3 regions of the Proteus sp. GOKU genome follow, and region 3 is predicted to be linked to each of the others. Evidence: predicted binding sites of a transcription regulator. Region 3 holds the regulator's gene; each other region holds the start of a gene.

Region 1 (6,336 bases), 780 kb from region 3:
ATGAAGTAAAAAGCTGGTTTGCTTTTGCTGTTCAGAAATGTGAAGAAGTGGCTTTGTTAGCCAAGGCGTTGAATGCACCAGAAGGTGAGTATGATGAACAATTGGCACAGTACAGTGCGCCAATTCGTCAACGTCAGCACTCGACTCGTGTACATAATGCAACAGTTGAGGCTCGTTTACAGGCAATTGAAGCACAAGATAGTGAAAGAAATTCACCTTATACTCAACGTGCAGAAGTACAACGAGCTCGATTTAATCTGCCATTATGGCCTACGACCACGATTGGCTCATTCCCGCAAACAACAGAAATTCGTACTGTTCGTTTAGATTTTAAGAAAGGGCGTATAGATACGGCAGCTTATCGCACAAATATTAGTGAACATATTAAGCAAGCAATATCAGAACAAGAAAACCTTGGTCTTGATGTATTAGTTCATGGCGAAGCTGAACGTAATGACATGGTGGAATATTTTGGTGAACATTTTGATGGTTATGTGTTTACGCAAAATGGCTGGGTACAAAGTTATGGCTCACGTTGTGTAAAACCACCAGTGATTATCGGTGATATTAGTCGTCCTGTACCGATTACCGTGGATTGGGCAACTTACGCGCAGTCATTAACGGAAAAACCAGTTAAAGGCATGCTTACAGGTCCTGTGACAATTTTATGTTGGTCATTCCCTCGTGAAGATGTGACGCGTGAAACAATTGCAAAACAGATTGCATTAGCACTGCGTGATGAAGTGGATGATTTACAGAAAGCGGGTATTGGTATTATTCAAATTGATGAGCCTGCATTACGTGAAGGATTACCACTGCGTCGTAATGAGTGGCAAGCTTACCTTAATTGGGCTGTCGATGCCTTTAAATTAAGTGCCGCTATTGCCGATGATGAAACACAAATCCACACTCATATGTGTTATTGCGAATTTAATGACATCATGGATTCTATTGCAGCACTGGATGCGGATGTTATTACTATTGAGACCTCACGTTCAGATATGGAGCTTTTAGAAGTCTTCGAACATTTTGATTATCCAAATGAAATTGGACCGGGTGTTTACGATATTCACTCACCTAATGTACCAAATGTGGAATGGATCGTGGGTTTATTAAGAAAAGCACAATCTCGAATTCCCGCAGAGCGTTTATGGGTGAACCCAGATTGTGGATTGAAAACACGAGGCTGGCCTGAAACACGCGCAGCATTAGCGAATATGGTTGAGGCGGCTAGGTATTTGCGTCAGAACGTGTAATAAAATAATTAATTATTTATTAGCCTGTTATTTTTGATCTGTTACTTTAGATAAGTCGCGCAGTCAAAATAGCAGGTTAAATTTATATAAAATAAAAAAGAAAGGTATTCATTAAAACTTAGAGTAAATCTTATTATTGATATTCATGATAGTTGCTATACTGCGAAAACTCTCTAATTTTATGGATATAATTATTGTGCAAACTAGCATTAAACTTTCGGATAAAGTATTAGATGCTTTTCCAACTCGACCTTTGAAATTAGTTCCACTAAGAGGAGACGGTGGATTATTTCGCACCTTATTCTTAGTTATTTTCATGCTAGCAATGACGGTATTTAGTGCTTATCAAATTCCCAATATTCTTTATGATTATAAAATCAGTGAGAATGCAGTACCTGTTGACGCTACGGTGAAAGGCTCTTGTCGCTCGCAACTCTTTGTTCTTACTAACTGTAGTGTTGATTTGCGTTATAAAGGCAATGAAGTTTCGCGTAATTTTACTTTTTTAGATTTAGGTCCCAAAGATGTGTTAGTTGAACCCGTCGCTGATGCAAATGATCTAAGTAAAATGACCGTTGATGTGGCGATAGATAATATTTGGCTTCGTTTAATTAGCACTATTATTTTTATCGGCTTATTTGGTTTTAGTGTGATCTTTTTTATTTATCGTCAAATATTGACGAGTAAAGTGAGAAAAGCATTATTATCAGTGGGAACTCAGCCTTTAAAATTAATAGCCATCCCTGCAAAAATGGTTGTGAGTAATAAGCAATTTATTGCCACTTATCGTCTTAATTTAGATGGTAAAGATATTCGTATTGCTTATTCAGGGAATAAGAAAACCCCTCCTATTGTGATTGAGCAAAATGGAAATACTTATGTATTAGCCGTTTATTCACCACAGCAGAATATCCCTTATGCTTTAGATGTACCTTTAGAACGTATTCAGGCAACACCTGAAGAGAAACAACGTTTTCATGAAGCGTTGATTGAAGAAGGTTTGCTGTAATCAATTTTGATTATTAAGAACGTGATGCGTTTTCTCTTATGGGATGTAAGGGAAAACGCATTAAAACAGTCGGTTTATTTAGCCACCGAAAATCTTCGCTTTTAAAATATCCATACCAGCACTGACTAAATCTAAGTCTTTAGGTACAACGCCATCCGGTGTGACTTTATCAATTAATTTAGGCAAATATTGAGCCGCCATTTCAGAAGCTTCTGTCGCATTTAAATTAATTTTTGACGCAAGTTCATTAATAACAGGCGATGAAAAAACCGCTACGATTTGTTCAGCACTGATAGGTAAATTTGTATTGGTACTTATCCAAGATTGAATAAGCTCACTTAAACCCGCTGTATCAAATTGCTTTACTAAGCCTTCAATGCCGCCTTGAGATCCAATCCAGTCAAGGACAGTTTTATATTGATTGATTTTTTCGCCACCAAGTAGGCTCGCAATTTGGTTAAATAAGCTCATGTTTACTCCAGTGACGATGTGTTTGTCACATTAGGTGTTTATTTTAAGGGCGGGTAGTGTACGCGTTATGTTCGTCATACTTCAAGCTACTCGTCATACTTCAAACTGTAGCGTTGTTGACTTCATTCTCTCGCGCCAGTCACATACTATTGTATGCTCCTAGCGACTCGTTCGTTTGTCGCCTAGCTACATCTTGAACTATTTAGAGTATTTACTCGTCATACTTCAAGTCGTAGCGTTGTTGACTTCATTCTCTCGCGCCAGTCACATACTATTGTATGCTCCTAGCGACTCGTTCGTTTGTCGCCTAGCTACATCTTGAACTATTTAGAGTATTTACTCGTCATACTTCAAGTCGTAGCGTTGTTGACTATATTCTCTCGCGCTAGTCACATACTATTGTATGCTCCCAGCGACTCGTTCGTTTGTCGCCTAGCTACATCTTGAATTATTTAGAGTATGTATTTGGGTATTTATATTCGCTAGGGTTTTTATTGCATCTATACTAGTAAGCGAATATGGGTGATGTATTCGCTGAAAATGTATTTCGAATGCCATTTTTCGTGATTATGGTCGCAATTTTATGAAATTGTTACTTTGTTTGGTGCCTTGTAAGTGATGTTAGTCACTAAAAAGGTCTGGAAAACTGATACAGTAACTTTTAATTTAATGATCATTGGTTTTGTCCCATTGAGGAGTCCGATATGTCTGATGTATTTCACTTAGGTTTAACCAAAAATGACCTACAGGGTGCCACTTTAGCAATTGTTCCAGGTGATCCTAAGCGTGTTGAAAAAATTGCAAAATTAATGGATAACCCAGTTCATCTGGCTTCTTTACGTGAATACACGTCATGGCGTGGCGAAATTGATGGCAAAGCCGTCATTGTTTGCTCAACAGGTATCGGTGGTCCATCTACCTCTATCGCAGTTGAAGAATTAGCGCAGTTAGGTATCCGTACTTTCTTACGTATTGGTACAACAGGTGCAATTCAAGAGCATATCAATGTAGGTGATATCCTTGTCACCACTGCTGCGGTTCGTTTAGATGGCGCAAGCTTACATTTCGCACCAATGGAATTCCCAGCTGTTTCTGATTTTGAATGTATGAACGCACTGTATAAAGCCGCTAAAGACAATGGCTCAACTGTACACGTAGGGGTTACTGCATCTTCAGATACATTCTATCCAGGACAAGAACGTTACGACACCTATACAGGTCGTGTTGTTCGCCGTTTCAAAGGCTCTATGAAAGAGTGGCAAGAAATGGGCGTAATGAACTATGAAATGGAATCTGCAACATTATTAACAATGTGTGCAAGCCAAGGTTTACGTGCAGGTATGGTTGCGGGTGTTATCGTAAACCGTACTCAACAAGAAATTCCAGATGCGGAATTACTGAAGAAAACTGAAAATAATGCACTAGGTATCGTTATCGAAGCCGCTCGCATTTTAATGAAATAAGTTTTTTTTAATCAAATATGAAAGCCCTTAATACATAAGTATTAAGGGCTTTTTTTGTATGGTAATTCATCAAGTTAATGTGTTAACAGGCGCTGATTTCTGTTAAGGTCTTTGAGGTCTTAACAATACAACAATGAGAAGAGGCATTATGACTGATATATTACAAACACATCCTTCGGTGTTGCCTTTAGTCGGCGGAATTAACTTCCGTGATTTAGGCGGTAAAAAATTGAGTAACGGTGGGGTTATTAAACCCGGAATGCTCTTTCGCTCAGGCTCGCTGGATAGATTAACCAATACAGACCAATCTCTTCTCATTGATAAAAATCTTTTTCAAATCATTGATTATCGCGATACTGGTGAAATCGTTGATAAACCAGACCGAGTCTGGGACGGTGCGCAATATTATCATGCACCCGCCAATCCGTTATCCAAAGAAGTCTCTGCCAATCTTGAAAAGCTGACACCTGAAATACTTGAGCAATTTGATGCTAAAGCCTTTATGTTTCAGCTATATAAATTGTTACCTATTAACAACCCTGCCTATAAACAATTAGCTACGTTATTAAAGCAGCCCGAAAAGGGGGGCGTAGTGCAACACTGTGCAGTAGGTAAAGACAGAACAGGTGTTGGCTCAGCTTTAGTGTTATTCGCACTCGGTGCATCTTTAGATGTGGTAATGGAAGATTACTTGCTAACCAATGAAACATTAGCGCCTTATCGCGCTTATCTTTTAGAAGAACATGCCAAAACAATGAGTGATAACATTGTTGATAAATTTGCCTATGTTTATTCAGTACAAGAAGAGTTTCTGCAAACGGCATTAGCGAGTATTAATCAGCATTACGGTAATGTGGATACTTGGCTAGAAAAAGATATCGGTTTAGATGCTTCTAGCCGAGATGCCTTACAAAATTATTTTCTAGAGTAATGAAGTGATTTATATTCGGTTAATCAGAATATTTTATTTCACTTAGGTTAACCGAATTTAAGGTCTCTATTTTGACAGTACAAGACATTATTCATACCATCACCCTCTTTGTAAAAGAGCACGAGATCTGGGCTATTCCGATCGTGTTCTTTCTTGCTTTTGGTGAATCACTCGCGTTTATCTCTTTGCTTATTCCCGCCACGGTTATTTTATTGGGATTAGGTGCCTTAATTGGTGAGAGTGGCCTGTTTTTCTGGCCGATTTGGCTTGCGGCTGCATTAGGCGCTTTCTTTGGTGATTGGATATCGTACTGGGTAGGGTTTCACTATAAAGACGGTGTGAAAAATTTGTGGCCAATTTCACGTTCACCACAAACATTGGTTAGAGGTCATCAATTCTTTAATCGTTGGGGAATTTGGGGGGTGTTTATTGGACGCTTTTTTGGGCCTTTTCGTGCAATTGTTCCGTTAGTTGCGGGTATTTGTGCGATGCCACAACGTTATTTTCAAATTGCTAATTTAACATCAGCCATGATTTGGGCTTTTGGCATTTTGGCGCCCGGTGCTTTTGGTTTGCAATGGCTTGCGAAATGGATGGGATAACTGCGTCCTTTATCGCAAATCAAGTCATGATGTAAATTGTTGCTAGACAATATTACCTATGCGTTTTAACGTAGCCCGCTGGAAAGTAAAAAGGTCACTTTAGTGGATATTCAGTTGTTATATGGGATCATTGGTTTATTAGGTGGTGTACTTGTTGGAGGCGCGTTGGTTTGGTGGTCTATCCAACAACGTTTATCCGATAAAGAAGCCATGTTACGTGAAAATCATACACAGCTTGCTATCGCTCAAGAAAAAGCGGTAATTATCCCTTCTTTACAACAACATATAGAACAACTAGAGCAAGAATTACGTGCTCAGCGAGAAATTATTACCTCTCAAGAAGCTGAATTAAGAGAAGTGACAACTCGCTGGGAAGAAAGCCGAATATCCGCAGAAGAAAAACAACGATTATTAATAAATAGTGAGCAACGGCTTGCAACGCAGTTTGAGAACTTAGCTAATCGTATTTTCGAACAAAGTGGACGTAAAGCTGAAGAGTTGAATCGCCAAGGATTGACACACTTACTTTCCCCCTTTCGTGAACAGCTCGAAAGCTTTCGGCGACAAGTTCAAGATGGTTTTGGGCAAGAAGCCAGAGAGCGAC
Region 2 (6,336 bases), 1.1 Mb from region 3:
AACAAGTATCATCGCCACACCTGTTGGTGTTTGCGGAATAATACTAATTGCATCAATATGAATATTATCTGTTTTAAGCTGTGAAATTATCTCACTACCAATCGCATCATCACCGACACAAGCAATAAAGGTTATATCGGCACCACTGCGACCACAAGCAACTGCCTGATTTGCACCTTTACCACCAAAGGCTATTTTGTATTGATGACCAATAATGGTTTCACCAGGTTTTGGAAATTGTGAAATATTCATAATGTGGTCAACATTAATGCTACCTAGAACAGCAAGGCGAGGTGTTGTCATAGCCTTTATCCTTGTGAAAACGTGTTTAATGATTAAAGCTACCACGGAGCAATATTACTCCGTGGTATTTATTGTTGTTATTTTTTAATAACTAACTCAAGTTCGACAGGGATTGTTGCATCCACTTTTTCGCCTTTGAGAATTTTATCTGCGGTTTGAATACCGATAATACCAATTTGGTCTGGGCGTTGAGCAATGGTTGCACCTAACATGCCACGGTTTACCGCTTTGATCCCATCATCTGTACCATCGAAACCAATCACTAATACATCGGTACGACCGGCAGTTTGTAATGCACGTAATGCACCTAATGCCATTTCATCATTTTGTGCAAAAACAGCTTGAACCGCAGGATAAGCAGTTAATAGATTTTGCATTACGTTAAGACCTTTTGTACGGTCAAAATCAGCAGGTTGGCTGGCAAGTACATTCAGTTTGTGAGCATCAACCGCTTGTTTAAAGCCTTCACCTCGTTCACGAGATGCAGATGTTCCGGTGATCCCCTCTAGTTGGATAACTTTGGCATCACTAGCCACTTTCTCTGCAATATAATCACCCGCCATTTTACCACCAAGACGGTTATCTGAAGCAACGTGGCTGACGACTTCGCCTTTGTTTGCAACGCGGTCTAAAGTGATAACAGGGATTTTGGCTTTATTAGCTAAAATAACGGCGTTACCCACAGCATCAGAGTCTGTCGGGTTAATGAGCATTAAGCGTGTGCCTTTTACTGTCAGATCTTGCACGTTAGCAAGCTCTTTAGCTGGGTTGTCCATAGAATCTAGAACAACAAGATCGTAGCCTAATCGGTTAGCTTCTTTCTGTGCACTGTCTTTCATGGTGACAAAGAAAGGGTTGTTAAGTGTTGAAATAACAAGCGCGATCGACTCTTTTGCAAATGCGTTGGCGCTGATTGTGGCGCTTAATGCAACAACAGAAAGAAGTGTCGCCATTTTTTTGAGTTTCATAATATAAGTTCCTGTCGGGATTCGGATTAAGAGAATAGAGAGTTATTTTTTGTTATCTACCAAAACAGCAAGTAAGATGACCACCGCTTTTACTATCATTTGATAGTTTGATGATATTCCTAATAAATTCAGTGCGTTATTTAAGAAACCTAGAATAAGTGCACCAATTAATGTACCGATAATACGACCTTTACCACCTGCAAGACTGGTACCACCCAGAACAACGGCGGCAATAGCATCTAGCTCATAGCCATTACCTGCCATTGGTTGCGCTGATGAAAGGCGAGCAACTTCAATGACACTGGCAAGGGCAGCTAATAAACCACACAGTGCATAAACAATGATTTTGATTTTATCGACGCTAATGCCGGATAAACGTGTTGCTGATTCATTACCGCCAAGCGCATAAATATAACGGCCTAAACGAGTATGATGTAATAAATACCATGCGCTCAAAAAGACAATCATCATCAGCCAGATTGGGGTTGGAATACCAAATGGGCGACCAATACCAAACCAGCTAAACAGATCAGCATTATCGCTAAAGCCGGTATTAATTGGGCTACCGTCGGTATAGACACGAGTAACACCGCGCAGCAATAACATCATGACTAGCGTAGCAATAAAGGCTTGAACTTTACCTTTAGCAACGATAATCCCTGTTACACCACCAATGGCTGCACCTAACGCTAATGCTCCAACAACAGCAACAAGTGCATTAACATCAGCACCTACCATAGAAGCAGCAACAGCACCAGTTAATGCAAGCAATGAACCAACAGATAGGTCGATGCCAGATGTCAAAATAACCAGCGTCATCCCAACCGCCATAATGGCATTAACCGATGTTTGTTGGAGAATGTTGAAAATATTATTTAAGGTAAAAAAATTGGGACTGAGTGTGGAAACGACGACAATCAGGATAAGCAGAGCAATCAGTGATTTTTGCTCTAATAGCCAAGCTTTTGAGAACCAACGTTTTGACGCTGGAATTGAATTCGTGCTCATATCAAACTCCTACTTTAGCGTCATATTGTTTACCAACAGCCGCTGCCATTAGCATTTCTTGTGTGACATTGTGAGCGGAGAACTCACCACTAATACGACCTTCATGCATAACCAAAATACGGTCACTCATTCCCATTACCTCAGGCATTTCAGAAGAAATTAAGATGATGCTTAATCCTTCTTGTTTAAATTTATTAATTAGCTGATAAATTTCTTTTTTAGCGCCCACATCAACGCCACGAGTGGGTTCATCAAGAATAAGTACTTTAGGGCGAGTCATTAGGCCTCTTGCGATAGCCACTTTTTGTTGATTTCCCCCTGATAAGAAACCGATGGTTTGATCCATTGAAGGGGTTTTTATATTGAATAATTTAATAAAATCGCCAACAGTGAGTTGCTCTTCTTTATGATTAAGCACACCCATACCGCGGCTAAAATAGCGTAGTGCAGTCAGAGACATATTTTCTTTCACCGACATACCGAGCACTAAACCATCACGCTTTCTATCTTCAGAGATGTAAACAATGCCTTGTTCTAAACCTTCAGCCGGCTTTTTGATTTGGCAGGGTTTACCATCTAACTCAACGGTGCCATTGGTTTTGGGTAATGCGCCGTAGATAATTTTCATTAATTCAGTACGACCCGCACCCATTAAACCTGAAATACCAAGAATTTCGCTTTCATGTAATGAGAAACTGACATCATGAACATCTTCGCCGCTGAGGTTAATGACATTGAGTTTGGTTTTACCTTGAGGGATATTAATACGAGGGTATTGGTCTTCTAACTTACGACCAACCATCATTTCAATCAGAGTGTCTTCTTTTAATGAGGCGACAGGTTTTTCACCAATAAACTGACCGTCTCGCAGTACAGTCACGTCATCGCAAATCTCAAAGATCTCTTTTAAACGATGCGAGATATAAACAATGCCGCAACCTTGATCTCTTAGTTCACGAATAACACTAAATAGCGATTCAGTTTCAGTGTCAGTTAATGCGTCTGTTGGTTCATCCATAATAATGACTTTGGAACCAAAACTAAGCACCTTGGCGATTTCTACCATTTGCTGATCACCAATCGATAATTCAGACACTAAACGGTGACTGCTGTAAGCAAGGTTTAATCGGGCTAATAACTTATCGGCTTCTGCATACATTTTCTTCCAGTCAATGGCGCCAAAAGCACGCGTAAATTCACGACCTAGGAAAATATTCTCTGCGATGGTCAATTCAGGAATAAGGTTAAGCTCTTGGTGAATAATACCTATTCCTGCTTCTTGAGAAGATTTGGGACCATTAAAAGCACAACTTTCACCTTGATAAATCACTTCGCCAGCATCTTTTTTATAGATCCCAGTGAGTACTTTCATCAGTGTTGATTTTCCTGCGCCATTTTCACCGACTAAAGCCATTACTCGACCAGGGTAAATTCGTAATGTAGCGCCGGATAGTGCTTTTACACCGGGGAATGACTTATCAATATCTTTAAGTTCAAGTAAAGGTTCCATATTGTCCTCAAAAAGTCACACCAGAAAACAACACAATATTGGCATAAGGCGTACATTCACCGGTTCTAATAACAGCTTTATTTTCAGTAAGTTGCTTTTTGAATGCTTCATGTGAAACATACATTATTTGAATAGACTTCTTCTGCTCTTGCTCTAATAAATAGAGATAAGAGAGGATTTCATTAAAAAGAGAGGGATTGATGGTTTTAATTTCTTCCGCCAGCATCACGGCCTCGACTTGCATCTCATGAGTGATTGTTTGCAACACGGACATAAAGTCCGGAATACCCTGAGTGAGAGCAAGATCAATACGTTCAACAGAGGAGGGAATAGGTAATCCGGCATCTGCAATAGTGATTTTGTCAGTGTGTCCTAAACGTGAAATTACACTCGAAATAGGACTATTAAGTAATACACCTTTTTTCATGTTTCCTCCTCAGCGAAACGTTTCGCTGTCTACATAGTAGAAAAGAAAGGCGGGAAAACAAGTTTGATTTATTCATATTGTGAGCATGATCGAAACGTTTCGTTGGCAAACAAAAAGAAAGAAAAATATAACTGATTGAATAAATTAACGCTGAATGGATTCAATAAGGAAAGTGGTTATTTTCAGTGAATTTCATAAAAATGTGATGATGGACAAGATTATAATTGAAGAAAATATGAGGTGTGAAAGCGTGAACCAGTATATAAAAGTAGACAAATTTTAGCTTAGAAAATACATTAACCTCTCCTATAGTTAATTAGGAGAGGTTATTTTAAATCATTTTAATTCAATTAGTTAGCTTGATAGGCTTTAATTGATTTTTCGATACCGTCTGCATCTAAACCTAAGTCAGTTCTGATCTCTTCTTGTCCACCTTGTGGTACAAATAGATCAGGTATACCTAAGTTTAAGACAGGTACTAAGCAACGTTCTTGCATCAGTAATTCATTAACACCACTGCCAGCGCCACCCATAATCGCATTCTCTTCTAACGTTACCAACATATCATGTTGCTCTGCCAGAGAAAGGATAAGGGATTTATCAAGAGGTTTGATAAAACGCATATCAGCCACAGTTGCATCAAGTTTTTCAGCGACTTCTAACGCTTCAGGCAGTAATGTACCAAAGTTTAGAATAGCAATGCCTTTACCTTGGCGACGAATAATGCCTTTACCCATAGGCAATGGACTGAGTGGTTGTAATTGCGCACCAACACTAGAGCCTCTTGGGTAACGTACTGCAACAGGGCCATCTTGATAGTGATAACCCGTGTGAAGCATTTGGCGACACTCATTTTCATCACTTGGTGCCATAATGACCATATTAGGAATACAGCGTAAGAATGAGAGATCGAAAGCACCTTGGTGAGTTTGACCATCTGCTCCCACAATACCACCACGATCAATAGCAAATAAAACAGGCAGTTTTTGAATGGCAATATCGTGGATCACTTGATCGTAAGCGCGTTGTAAGAATGTTGAGTAGATAGCAACAATAGGCTTATAACCACCAATTGCTAAACCTGCTGCAAAGGTAACGGCGTGTTGTTCTGCGATCGCAACATCAAAGTATTGTGATGGGTATTCTTTTGAGAAACGCACCATACCAGAGCCTTCACGCATAGCAGGGGTAATTGCCATGAGTTTTGGATCGGTTGAGGCTTCTTCACATAACCAGTCACCAAAAATTTTAGAAAATGTAGGTCGTGCATTAGGGCTTTTAGGTAATGTACCTGCTTGTGGATCAAACTTAGGTACAGCATGCCAGCTAATAGGATCACGTTCAGCAGGTGCATATCCACGACCTTTCTTAGTCATAATATGCAGGAGTTGAGGACCTTTTAGATCACGCATATTAGCGAGTGTTTGCACTAACGCAATAACATCATGACCATCAACTGGACCGATATAATTAAAGCCCAATTCTTCAAACATGGTGCCGGGAACAACCATGCCTTTAATATGTTCTTCTGTCTTTTTCAGTAATTCTTTAATCGGTGGAATACCAGAAAAGACCTTTTTTCCACCTTCACGTAAGGTGGTATACAGTTTGCCTGATAACAATTGTGCAAGATGATTATTCAATGCACCAACGTTTTCGGAGATTGACATCTCGTTGTCATTAAGTACAACGAGCATATCTGGCTCAATATCACCTGCGTGGTTCATTGCTTCAAAAGCCATACCCGCAGTAATTGCACCATCACCAATCACACAAACTGTTTTTCTGTTCAGCTTTTCTTGTTCAGCTGCAACAGCCATACCTAAACCTGCACTAATAGAGGTTGAAGAGTGACCGACACAAAGTTTGTCGTATTCACTCTCTTCTCGCCAAGGGAAGGGGTGTAACCCATTTTTTTGGCGGATAGTATCAATGCGGTCACGGCGACCTGTTAAGATCTTATGGGGATAGGCTTGATGACCCACATCCCAAATAAGATTATCAAAAGGGGTTTTATAGACGTAATGAAGAGCAACCGTTAACTCAATAGCACCTAAACCTGAGGCGAAGTGACCACTTGAGCGGCTGACACTGTTAAGAAGAAATAGCCTTAGCTCATC
Region 3 (6,336 bases):
TCTCGCCAGGACCTTGTACTCCTGATGAAGCCGGGATCTCTCTTGAGGCTATACAGCGGTTTGCCGGTGAAATTCCTATTCTTGGGGTTTGTCTTGGACATCAAGCGATAGGGCAAGCTTTTGGTGCATCGGTTATCAGAGCACGAGAAGTGATGCATGGTAAAAATTCATTAATACATCATAACCAACAAGGTGTTTTTAAGGGACTGAATCGACCTTTAAGTGTGACGCGTTACCACTCTTTAGTGATTGATGCGACAACATTACCAGTACCTTTTGAAGTGACGGCATGGAGCCAACATGATGGAAATGTTGATGAAATTATGGGAATTCGCCATCGTACACTTCCAATTGAAGGGGTTCAATTTCACCCAGAAAGTATTTTAAGTGAACAAGGACATGAGCTATTAAATAATTTCCTTAAATATTAAATGGATAGCATTTAAATAGCGAAATAATGCCTTTTTATACAAAACCACATTTGATTTTTTATTCATATTTAGTGATTATATTTTCATATTGAATATGAATAACGATCAGGTGGGGTAATGACAAAGCAAAGCATCAACAGGGCAACTTACGATCAAGTAATGTTGCCAATTTATTCACCCGCAGAATTTATTCCTGTTAAAGGGATGGGTAGCCGTGTTTGGGATCAGCAAGGAAAATCGTATATCGATTTTGCTGGTGGTATTGCGGTTTTAGCACTAGGGCATGCCCATCCTGCTCTAAATCAAGCCTTAAAAGAACAAAGTGAGCAACTTTGGCACGTCAGTAATATTTTCACGAATGAACCTGCATTACGTTTAGCACAAAAATTAATAGATAACACATTTGCAGAACGTGTCTTTTTTGCCAATTCTGGCGCAGAAGCAAATGAAGCCGCATTTAAATTGGCTCGCCATTATGCCATTACTCGCCATAGCCCTTATAAAACAAAAATTATTGCCTTTCACAATGCATTTCATGGCAGAACGCTGTTTACAGTATCTGTTGGTGGACAACCTAAATATGCGGATGGTTTTGGTCCTAAGCCTGCCGATATCGTGCATGTTCCGTTTAATGACTTAGATGCCGTTAAAGCGGTAATGGATGACCACACTTGCGCCGTTGTTTTAGAGCCAGTTCAAGGTGAAGGTGGCGTAACAGCAGCAACGCCTGAGTTTATGAGAGGGCTACGTGAGTTGTGCGATAAGCATCAAGCACTGCTTGTTCTTGATGAAGTACAAACAGGTATGGGGCGTACCGGCAAGCTTTTTGCCTATATGAACTATGATGTGACACCAGATATTATTACAACCGCCAAAGCGCTGGGAAGTGGTTTCCCACTCAGTGCGATGTTAACAACATATGAGATAGCTTCTGCAATGGGTGTTGGAACTCATGGTACAACTTATGGTGGCAATCCATTAGCTTGTGCAGTGGGCAATGTCGCATTTGATTTAATTAATACACCTGAGGTACTTGAGGGTGTCGAAAAGCGCTATCAATGGATTGTGGATGAGCTAGCGTCAATCAATCAAACGTATCAGGTCTTTTCGCAAATCCGTGGACAAGGTTTATTGATTGGTGCGCAATTAGCGCCACAATATAAAGGTAAAGCCAAAGAGTTACTCGGTCTTGCTGCTAAACATGGCTTAATGATGTTAAATGCAGGAGCTGATGTGATGCGTTTTACACCGTCGTTAATTATTACCCAAGAAGAGCTACAAGAAGGAATGGTGGCATTAAAAGCGGCTATCGCAGAATTTGTAAAAGGGTAGTAGCAACTAAAAACCCCATCAGCGAGGATGGGGTTTACACAAAAAGTATATCAATAGCCCTGTTATGGGCTATTGTTTGTTTGAGCGGGGAAACTTAACGAGTCCCGTAAACGACGATAGTTTTACCGTGTGCGGAGATCAAGTTTTGATCTTCCAGCATTTTCAGAATACGGCCTACAGTTTCGCGTGAACAACCAACGATTTGACCAATTTCCTGACGTGTAATTTTAATTTGCATGCCATCAGGATGCGTCATTGCATCGGGTTGTTTTGCTAAGTTTAATAAGGTTTGTGCAATACGACCTGTTACATCAAGGAAAGCAAGGTTACCTACTTTTTCTGATGTTGTTTGTAATCTGTTCGCCATTTGAGCAGAAAGGCGCATCAGAATATCAGGGTTAACCTGAATTAATTGGCGGAATTTTTTATAGGAAATTTCTGCTACTTCACAGGCTGTTTTTGCTCGAACCCATGCACTACGTTCTTGATCTTCTTCAAATAATCCAAGTTCACCGATGAAATCCCCCTGATTTAGGTAGGAGAGGATCATTTCTTTTCCTTCTTCATCTTTAATAAGAACAGCCACGGAACCTTTAACAATATAATAAAGTGTTTCCGCTTTCTCACCTTGGTGGATCAGCGTGCTCTTGGATGGATATTTGTGAATATGGCAGTGTGACAAAAACCATTCAAGAGTCGGGTCTGTTTGCGGCTTGCCGAGAACCATTCGCGTTATCCTCTGTACGTTAAATGCAGCCTTTCAAAACGGATAGGCTCCCTTTTGAGACAGCGTGCTTAAAAATCCTATCTTTACCTATTAACTTCCTGAGAACACGGTAAGTTAATATGGAGTAGATTATAATAAATGAGAAAATAATGCATTGATCTTAACCACTATCATCAAGCAGATATTGTTTTTAACACAATTAGTGCATTAAGTCTCGTTTTACGCAGTCAGCATAATAAACCTATTTGCTAATTGCTAGTTGAATTATGAGAATGTACTCTTTTAGTTTCTGTCATCTTTAGGGGGAAAATAAATGGAAGCACGAGTTAAGTGGGTTGAAGATTTATCTTTTGTCGGCGAATCTTCATCTGGCCATCAAATTATGATGGATGGGAATTCGGGCGATAAAGCCCCAAGCCCAATGGAAATGGTATTAATTGCTGCGGGTGGATGTAGTGCTATTGATGTCGTAAGTATTTTACGTAAAGGGCGTCATCAAGTAACTGATTGTGAAGTGAAATTAACATCAGAGCGCCGTGAAGAAGCCCCTCGTTTATTTACTGATATCAATTTACATTTTATTGTTTCAGGTAAAGAATTAACGGATAAAATCGTAGAACGAGCCGTTCAATTATCCGCAGAAAAATATTGTTCTGTTTCCTTAATGTTAGGAAAAGCAGCCAATATTACGCATTCATTTGAAATAAAAGATGCCGACTAATTTTGATATTTTAAAATAAAGTTTAATTTGAAAAATAATATCCCTTAATTAATGGGATATTATTTTTATAGAGATAAATTTTATTTTGGTTAACTTATCTTTTCGCCATTTAATAATTTTTTGACTAATGGTGCCATAATTAATTCCATCGCTAATCCTAATTTCCCGCCCGGTACAACAATAGTGTTTATTGTTGACATAAACGAGCCATGTAACATCGCAAGTAAATAGGGAAAATCAATATCAGTTAAACCACGAAAACGAATAACAATAAAGCTTTCATCGAGAGTGGGAATTGCTTTGGCAGAAAAAGGGTTCGAAGTATCAACAGTCGGAACACGTTGGAAGTTAATATGAGTGCGTGAGAATTGAGGAATAATGTAGCTAATATAATCATCCATTGAGCGTACAACGGAATCTCTTACCGCCTCTTGTGAGTGTCCTCTTTCTGTCGTGTCTCGAATAAGCTTTTGTATCCACTCTAGGTTGACGATAGGAACAACACCGACCAATAAATCAACATGTTGAGCTACATCATGTTCGTTGGTAACAACGCCACCGTGCAATCCTTCATAAAAGAGAACATCAGTATTATTAGCTAATGGCTCCCAAGGGGTAAATGTTCCCGGTAATTGGTTGTAAGGAGTTGCTTCATCATAAGAGTGTAGATATTTGCGAGATTGTCCTTGTCCTGTATCGCTATATTGACTTAAGGTCTTACTCAGTAAGCTAAAATCATTTGCTTCAGGGCCAAAATAACTGATATGTCTGCCTTGTTCTCTAGCTTTTCTTATCGCCATATCCATTTCAGGACGGGTATAGCGATGAAAACTATCTCCATCAATCAATGCAGCATTTGCATTGAGTTGTTGGAATATTTTACGAAAAGCTTGGCTTGTTGTGGTGGTTCCTGCACCGCTTGAGCCAGTCACTGCGATGATAGGATGCTTAATTGACATAGGTTATCCTTTTGCTAAATAAGGTTGGCCCTTATTGATGGCGATACATCGCTAACTTTGAATAACTAATCAGAGCGAAATTGCGATGCAGGCATAATATTGACGCTCTCATGAAGTTCAGACCAAACTAACACGGCCTCACCGGATTTAAGCTGTTTTTTGACGTCGGCGACTTTTTGTTCAAGCGTTTTCTCTTGGATACCATAATCAGTACCTTCGCGTAAAACGAAACTTTCAATGAGATTGTCTAGTGTTTCAGTTGAAAGCTCGTTCCAAGGTATTATCATTTTGCTTTCTCCAAATAGGTCGCCAACCAGTCAGGGATACGGCTTTCTAGCCACATCACTGGTTTAGAGAGCTTTCCTCCAACAAATCCTACATGTCCACCAAACTCAGTAAGTTGATATTCAATGTTATTGGGTAGTGTTTTGACATCAGGAATAACATCCGCAGACATAAATGGATCGTCTTTAGCATGAATGATAAGTGTCGTTTTCTTTATTTTATTTAATAAAGGCAACGCACTGCATTGGCGATAATAATCTAATGCATCTTTAAATCCGTGAATTTTAGACGTAATAAGATCGTCAAATTGACGTAGTTTTTTGATGGATTTTATCGTCAATAAGCTAATCGGTAAGGATTCTGGATAGCGAATAAGTTTTCGTGTTGCGTTGTTTTTGAGCTCTTTTAATAGATACCATTGGTAAAAACGGGAAAAACCATGTTCAATTTTTGTTGAGCATGGTTCTAGCATTAATGGTGCAGAGACAATAACAGCAGCGTCTACAACTGCATTTTCACCACTTTCAGCAAGATAATAGGCAAGCATATTTCCACCAAGTGAATAGCCAACTGCGGCTGTTGGTTGCTCGCCAAATTCCTTTTTCAACCAATTTAAGAAGTAGCGAGCATCTTCTGTTTCACCTGAGTGATAAATGCGATTTTGTCTATTGGGTTCACCACTGCATCCTCTAAAATGCATCACAACGCTTAGCCAGCCTCTCTCTTTTGCAGCAGCTAACATGCCATGAGCATAAGGGCTACTAAACCCACCTTCTAAGCCATGAAAGATGACTAAGCGTGGTTTATCGAGTGCCGTCGTTGGGTCTTCACTCCATGCTAAATCGACAAAATCATTGTCCGGAAGATTGAGCCGCTGCCAATGTGGCGTAAGTTGTGGCGTCCTACGTACAATTCTTGGTAAGAGCGTTTGTAAATGTGGATTTTTAGCCCAACGCATTGGATTAAAGTATTGAGACATATTTTCCGTCTATCAAAATGAATTAACACTTGTTTGCTAAATAACATACTGCTATTTTCGGTGAAAATAAAACGTCTGTCACATCTTTGAGCCACTTTATGACAATTAGCCTTATTTTCTCTTTAACTATTTTCCTGTTTATTGCAGCGATAACACCTGGACCGAACAATTTACTGCTTACCTCATCAGGGGCTAATGTAGGCTTTAAAGGCTCGTTAAAGCTAATGGCAGGCATTATGCTGGGTATGCAATGCGTTTTATTGAGTTCTGCATTTGGCGTAGCCGCATTATTGATAATTTATCCTGCACTGCATATCGGATTGAAGATAGTCGGGAGTGCGTATTTACTTTGGCTTGCTTGGAAAACAGCGACATCATCTTATCAGCGTTTAGATATTCCAGCAAAAACACCCCAAGCAGTAAGTTGGTTTCAGGGCGGATTATTGCAATTTCTAAATCCAAAAGCATGGATGATGGGATTAGGCGCAGTAGGGAGCTTTAGTCTATCGGGTGATGCTTATTTTAGCTCTGTTATTGCTATTAGTATTGTTATGGTTATTGTTAACTTCGTTGCTGGTATTGTTTGGATATTAGGCGGAACATTAATTAGCCTATTTTTACAAAGCAGACGCTCTTGGTTTATTTTCAATATCTCAATGGGGCTATTAACGGCGCTCTGTGTTCCTTTGATTTGGATAGAGTAAACTCATAAAATAGGTATAAATCAAGGGTTAATCAAACTTTTTTGATTTAAATGATGTTTTTTTAAGATTGGTTGAAATGATCTCTCTTGATATGTGTCAAAAAAAGAGTATTCCTCTATAAAAAGAGAGATCTACGATCGCCCACTGACACAATCATTCATGTTAAAATGCTCTCTTATATCAAGTGATGACTGATTT

What was found. The regulator CRP, encoded in region 3, controls carbon source genes, mostly activating them, when cyclic AMP is high. The targets are predictions, from matches to a motif close to ATGTGANNNNNNTCACAT.
Region 1: a site for CRP is predicted at 3,350-3,367, ahead of udp (uridine phosphorylase). Genes of this name have one in related genera too.
Region 2: a site for CRP is predicted at 4,294-4,311, ahead of rbsD (D-ribose pyranase). Genes of this name have one in related genera too.

The regions. Positions count from the first base shown of each region.
Region 1 covers NZ_CP034105.1:425,576-431,911, forward strand. Annotated here, with positions in the region: gene metE (5-methyltetrahydropteroyltriglutamate--homocysteine S-methyltransferase) at 1-1,256, shown strand, start outside; gene EHE21_RS02075 (hypothetical protein) at 1,438-2,265, shown strand; gene EHE21_RS02080 (YidB family protein) at 2,344-2,736, opposite strand; gene udp (uridine phosphorylase) at 3,441-4,199, shown strand; gene EHE21_RS02090 (tyrosine-protein phosphatase) at 4,348-5,130, shown strand; gene EHE21_RS02095 (DedA family protein) at 5,202-5,732, shown strand; gene rmuC (DNA recombination protein RmuC) at 5,835-6,336, shown strand, end outside.
Region 2 covers NZ_CP034105.1:760,823-767,158, forward strand. Annotated here, with positions in the region: gene rbsK (ribokinase) at 1-303, opposite strand, end outside; gene rbsB (ribose ABC transporter substrate-binding protein RbsB) at 381-1,271, opposite strand; gene rbsC (ribose ABC transporter permease) at 1,314-2,279, opposite strand; gene rbsA (ribose ABC transporter ATP-binding protein RbsA) at 2,281-3,789, opposite strand; gene rbsD (D-ribose pyranase) at 3,797-4,216, opposite strand; gene dxs (1-deoxy-D-xylulose-5-phosphate synthase) at 4,567-6,336, opposite strand, start outside.
Region 3 covers NZ_CP034105.1:3,791,166-3,797,501, reverse strand. Annotated here, with positions in the region: gene EHE21_RS17340 (aminodeoxychorismate synthase component II) at 1-431, shown strand, start outside; gene argD (bifunctional acetylornithine/succinyldiaminopimelate transaminase) at 549-1,763, shown strand; gene crp (cAMP-activated global transcriptional regulator CRP) at 1,858-2,490, opposite strand; gene EHE21_RS17325 (OsmC family protein) at 2,804-3,211, shown strand; gene EHE21_RS17320 (phosphoribulokinase) at 3,301-4,170, opposite strand; gene EHE21_RS17315 (YheU family protein) at 4,236-4,457, opposite strand; gene EHE21_RS17310 (hydrolase) at 4,454-5,434, opposite strand; gene EHE21_RS17305 (LysE family translocator) at 5,533-6,138, shown strand.